DNA from 2 places in the Bacillus sp. BC05(2025) genome. Region 2 is predicted to be linked to the other one. Evidence: riboswitches for the same ligand, from Rfam matches in the RefSeq annotation. Region 2 holds a riboswitch; the other holds the start of a gene.
The links. A riboswitch is a leader RNA that binds a small molecule or an ion and turns the genes downstream of it on or off. The one in region 2 is predicted to bind S-adenosylmethionine.
Positions count from the first base shown of each region.

Region 1: another riboswitch for S-adenosylmethionine. It lies ahead of ACZ76X_RS19845 (methionine ABC transporter ATP-binding protein); the one in region 2 lies ahead of ACZ76X_RS27360 (peptide ABC transporter substrate-binding protein).

Region 1 is NZ_JBWYRA010000006.1:180,406-183,584, reverse strand. It holds gene ACZ76X_RS19850 (methionine ABC transporter permease) at 1-556, opposite strand, end outside; gene ACZ76X_RS19845 (methionine ABC transporter ATP-binding protein) at 549-1,574, opposite strand; SAM riboswitch class I at 1,754-1,861, opposite strand; gene ACZ76X_RS19840 (hypothetical protein) at 1,987-2,331, opposite strand; gene ACZ76X_RS19835 (thioredoxin family protein) at 2,486-2,794, opposite strand; gene ACZ76X_RS19830 (toprim domain-containing protein) at 2,798-3,142, opposite strand.
Region 2 is NZ_JBWYRA010000016.1:49,312-52,490, forward strand. It holds gene proC (pyrroline-5-carboxylate reductase) at 1-186, shown strand, start outside; gene ACZ76X_RS27355 (aldo/keto reductase) at 188-1,021, shown strand; SAM riboswitch class I at 1,174-1,278, shown strand; gene ACZ76X_RS27360 (peptide ABC transporter substrate-binding protein) at 1,411-3,051, shown strand.

The sequences.
Region 1 (3,179 bases), on a different contig from region 2:
GGAATCCTTCTAAATATGCAAGTGTTCCAAGGCCACCAGCACCAACAACTCCCGCCATTGCTGTATAGCCTACTAAAGCAATTGTCGTAACCGTAATACCAGATACTAATGCCGGTAACGATTCTGGAATTAATACTTTCAAAATAATTGTGCTTGTTTTTGCTCCCATTGCTTTTGAAGCTTCAATTACACCTTTATCAATTTCGCGAAGTGCGATTTCAACCATTCTCGCGTAAAATGGTGCTGCTCCAATAATTAAAGCTGGCAATGCTGCACTCGCTCCAAGAATTGTTCCAAGCAAAACCTTTGTGAATGGGATTAATAAAATGATTAAAATGATGAATGGTATGGAACGGAAAATGTTTACGAACGCTCCAATCGCTGTGTTAACCGTCTTGTTTTCCCATAAATTATCTTTTGCTGTCATAAAGAGTAACAATCCTAAAATGAGTCCTAAAACAAATGTGGCAAGAGCTGCGATTGCCGTCATATATAACGTTTCACCAGTTGCTTCTAACATTTGATTCCAATCGACATTTGTGAGTAACTTATCCATGTGCAATCACCTCCAGCTCTACTTGATCTTGATGTATTCCCTCTATTGCTTGCTGAATCGCTGTTTCCTCACCATTTAAATGAACAACTAAACTACCGTAAGAACCGTCATTCGTTTGTGCGATATTTCCTTGCAAAATGCTAACTTCTATATCACTGCGTTGCATTAATCTTTGAAGTACTGGTCTTTCTACAGCTTCACCGATAAACTGCAAACGAACTACTTTACCATCTGGATATTTTTCAATTAAACTTTCAATCGTTTCATTTGTATCTTCAGAATCTGTTAATTGCTTTACAAATCGTTTTGTAATATCTTGCTGTGGATTACGGAATACATCAAGTACGGGACCCGTTTCTACAATCTTTCCTTTTTCCATTACCGCCACTCGATTACAAATCTTTCGAATCACGTGCATCTCATGTGTAATGAGTACAATTGTTAAACCGAGACGCTTATTAATATCTAATAATAAATCTAAAATTTGATCTGTCGTTTCTGGATCAAGAGCTGACGTCGCTTCATCACATAAAAGCACTTGCGGATTGTTAGCTAATGCTCTTGCAATACCAACACGTTGCTTTTGTCCTCCGCTCAGTTGAGATGGATACGCATCTCCTCTTCCTTCTAATCCAACAAGATGAATTAACTCATCCACGCGTTTTCTTCTCTTCGCCTTATCAACACCTGCAATCTCAAGCGGAAACTCGATATTTTCGCGTACAGTTCTTGACCAAAGTAAGTTGAAATGCTGAAAAATCATTCCGATTTCTTGCCTTGCCTTACGAAGTTCACTTCCTGTAATGGCTGAAATGACGCGATTTGCAATTGTAATTTGGCCAGAAGTTGGTTTCTCCAACTGATTGAATAATCTAATTAAAGAACTTTTCCCAGCACCACTATATCCGATAACACCAAAGATTTCACCTTTGTCTATTTTTAAATTGGCGTTATCTACAGCAGTAACATCACCGCTTTTTGCTTTATATATTTTCTTTACATTCTCTAATAGAATCATGGTGTATCACCCCTTTTTTGTTTGGATCGACTCCGCAATTTTTTATGTTTAATGCGTGTAGTCCACCGGTATCACTACTTGTATTATTTGAATGTCCTCCACATTCAAACAACAAAAAAACCTTTCCGCTTTAGAGAAGCAGAAAGGTTTATATGCGTATATAACAACATTATCCCTCTCTCTCATCTCTCAAAGCATTTGCTTTGCAGGAATTGGCACCATTTCAACATAAGTTGACGGTTGCCGGGCTTCACAGGGCACAGTCCCTCCACCTCTCTTGATAAGAGAAATCAGATTACATTTTCGTCTGATTTGTAATTTATGAAATTGTCTATATTTTATGAATTGAATTGTATCAATATCCACACACCATGTCAACAGAAATTTTCGCAAAAAATGAAACTTCAGAATTTTAAGCCCCTACTGACATCGGTTTACATATGTGAAACATCGATTCGACTAATAGCATCGTTCGATATGTTCCCGAATATTGTACACGTCCATCATTCATTAACATTTGCAATCGTACATTGCCGTTTACCAATTGTTTTACATCTTCTTCATCTACACAAACGATTTGCTCCGTCCCTATTTCCTCATGTAGCAGTTCTATATAATCTCTTGAAATTTGTAACGAACAACTTTCATCTCCAAAGCGGAAATTAACAGTTTTTTCTCCTTGTCTTAAAAGCGGTTCTAAATGATATTGACCATTAGCGTAATTTACAAATGATTGCAGCAAAGAATATAATTTCACCTTAAATCACATCCTTCATATCACTTTCTATTACACATACCATTCCCTCTCACTAAAGAGCAATCCTGTTACTTTCGCTCGACAAATACTGTAACCACCCTGCATCTCGACATATTTCCCAAGAAATATGTCGAGGCGGCAAAAACTTTGCCGCCTACTTTAATTCCGTATATAAATATTCAACCGAATGAAATGCATATATCTTCTTCATGAGTGTCCCATTTTCAAAAACAAGTAAACACGGCACACTTTCGATTCCATACTCTTTCGCTACATGCGGAGCATAATTTAAATCTAACATTCCAATTTTCAAATCTTCAATTGTCATCTCAACGACAGTTAACATCTTTTTTGCTAATTGGCATGTTCCACACATTGGAGTATATACATATAACACTGTTTTTTCTTCGTTCTCTATTAGGGCTGTTGCTTCGGCTCCTGTCCAGTCAATCACTTCTATCATTCCTTACCGTAAATATTCTGTATAAACGTCAATGTCAGCTCCCCATAATACATTTGCTAAGTGTGAAGATGGCGCAGTTGCCACTTCTCGGTACGAGCGATCAATATAAATATGCTCTGCTTGCGGAAATTCTTTTCGAAATTGTTTCCTTAACTTTTCTCCAGCATCATCAGCATCCACAAGTACATACACTTCTTTATCAAAAAACTGATCAACGAGCTCATCCATTTTCGCCAAACCAATTGTACCATTTGTACAAACAATTTCCACCGGTTCCCGAATAATAGATTCAATCTTTCTTCTATCTGATGTACCTTCTACAATAATGACTTTTTCTACATAAATCATATGTCATCACCCGATCACCATATACTATACAACCTTT
Region 2 (3,179 bases):
ATTCAAATGATTTCTGGCTCTGCTTCTATGCTTGAACAAACACAAGACCCAGCTAATCTCCGCGAACAAGTAACAACACCAGGTGGTTCCACAGCTGAAGGTCTCAAAGCTTTATATGAATATAATTTTTCAGAGGCAATTCAAAAAGCAGTAGAAGCAACAAACAAAAAAGCTAGGGGGAACTAATATGAGTTTAACAAGTTTAAAAGACTATACAACATTACATAACGGTGTAAAAATGCCTTGGTTCGGTTTAGGTGTTTTTAAAGTAGAAGATGGTTCAGAAGTAATTGAATCTGTAAAAGCAGCAATTAAAAATGGCTACCGCAGCATTGATACTGCAGCAATTTATCAAAACGAAGAAGGCGTTGGACAAGCGATCCGTGAATCAGGTGTTTCACGTGAAGAATTATTTATTACATCAAAAGTATGGAATAGCGATCAAGGATATGAAACAACACTTCAAGCATTTGAAACTACATTAGAGAAATTAGGTCTAGAATATTTAGATTTATATTTAGTACATTGGCCTGTAAAAGGGAAATATACCGAATCATGGAAAGCATTAGAAAAACTTTATAAAGATGGCCGTGTTCGCGCTATCGGTGTGAGTAATTTCCATATTCACCACTTACAAGACGTATTTGAAATTGCTGAAATTAAGCCAATGGTCAACCAAGTGGAATATCATCCACGTTTAGCACAAGAAGAGCTGCATGCTTTCTGTAAAGAACATAACATCCAACTTGAAGCTTGGTCACCATTAATGCAAGGCCAACTGCTAGACAACCCAACATTACAAGACATTGCAACAAAACATAATAAATCAACTGCACAAATTATTTTACGCTGGGATTTACAAAATGAAGTTGTAACAATCCCTAAATCTATTAAAGAACATCGCATTATTGAAAATGCAAATATATTTGATTTTGAATTAAGTGCTGATGACATGAAAGCAATTCAAGCTCTAAATGAAGATCGTCGCGTTGGTCCAGATCCAGATAACTTTAACTTCTAATAGAAAAACCACTGCCATATGCAGTGGTTTTTCCGTTCAATAAAACTGAAAATTTAAACTATATTCCATCCGGTTGACACTTTATTATCAAAGGTGTAAGATTTTGAATTATCAAAGAAACACAAAAATTAATAAAGTTTATTCGTTTACTCATTGTATCAAGAGAGGTGGAGGGACTGGCCCTTTGAAACCTCGGCAACAGGTTCATTTTGAATACTGTGCCACTTCCTGCAAGCTTTATGCTTGAAAGATAGAATGAGGGACTTCGTTTATATACGGGTGCATAACTTGTACGTAAAAATCCCTCTTTCTCAATATGAAAAGAGGGATTTTTTATTTTTCATTTCCCTCATCATCATCCGAACTTAATTATTTAGGAGGAAAATCAAATGAAAAAGAAGTTTGTACCCGGTATTGCATCAGTTGTAGGAGTAAGTATTTTATTAACTGGTTGCGGTAGTTATAAAAACGAAGCAAGTGGAGCAAATGCAAAAGACGAGGCGCCTAGTAAACAGGTTTTAAACTTATCTTCACCTACTGAAATACGAACAATGGATACAGCTCGTGCTACAGATACTGATTCTGGTCAAGTAATGAGAAACGTATTTGAAGGTTTGTATAATCTTGGTGAAGGTAACAAACCTGTCCCTGGTGTTGCAAAATCTCATGAAGTAAGTGGTGATAAAACAAAATACACATTCCACCTGCGAGATTCAAAATGGTCAAATGGCACTCCTGTTACAGCGAAAGATTTTGTCTTCGCTTGGCAAAGAGCTGTCGATCCAGCAACAGCCTCTGAATATGCATTTCTATTCTTTGATATTAAAAATGCAACAAAAATTAACAACAAAGAACTTCCAGCCGATCAACTTGGTGTAAAAGCAATTGATGACCATACGTTTGAGGTAGAATTAGAACGCCCTGTTCCTTACTTTATTAGCTTAACAGCGTTCCCAACATTTCTACCAATTAACGAGGAATTCTTTAAAGCACAAGGTGATAAGTATGCCTTAGAAGACAATACAATCTTGTACAACGGAGCTTTTACACTAAGCGATTGGAAGCACGAACAAAGCTTTAAATTCAAGAAAAATCCTACCTATTGGGATAAAGATACTGTCAAACTAGAAGAAATCAACTTTAACATCGTAAAAGAAAAGTCTACAGAAGTAAATTTATTCGAGTCGAAACAATTAGACCGTATAAAACTAACATCTGACTTCGTTGATAAATATAAAAAGGATGCTAACTTTAAAGAACGTCCAAACGTAGGGGTACAGTTTTTACGTATGAATCAACAAAACAAAATACTTCAAAACGTTTCTGCACGCCAAGCAATCGATCAAACAATTGATCGAAAATCCTTTGTAAATACGTTATTAAACGATGGCTCTACACCAACCTCTAGTCTCGTGCCGAAAAACTTTGCAAAAGGACCTGACGGAACAGACTTCCGTGCTGCAAATGGAGATTTAACAAAGGTTGATACAAAGTCTGCACAAGAATTATGGAAAAAAGCTAAACAAGAGCTTGGATCTGAAAAAATAACGTTAGAACTATTAACAAGTGACGGTGACCTTGAGAAGAAAACTGGTGAATTCTTAAAAGGACAACTAGAAAAGAATTTAGATGGCTTAACAGTGACGATAAAACCCCAACCACGTAAACAACAAGTTTCACTTTTATTAAAAGGTGACTACGAAATTGGAATTGACGGCTGGAGCCCTGACTTTGCGGATCCAATTACATTCCTTGAGCTATTTACAACCGATAACCCTTATAACTTAGATCATTACTCTAATAAGGAGTTCGATGAAACAATAGCAAAAGTGAAAACAACTTTAGCCGGTGATGAAAAAGCTCGCTGGGAAGCATTACTAGCATCCGAGAAAATATTATTTAAAGACTCTGTCATTGCCCCTCTTTACCAAAAGGGTGAATCTTATTTAGAACGTTCTTATGTGAAAGGAATTGTACAAGTAGACTTTGCAGGTCAATTAAACTTCAAGTGGGCAAAAATTGAAAAATAAGTTCAAGCTTTAATTAGTGAGGCTTTCTTCATCCCCACTGATTATGAGTCCACACCAATTGTTTTTTTAGCAAAACATATGAAAAGCAGATTCCTCAACATGAGGAAATCTGCTTTTTTAATATATTA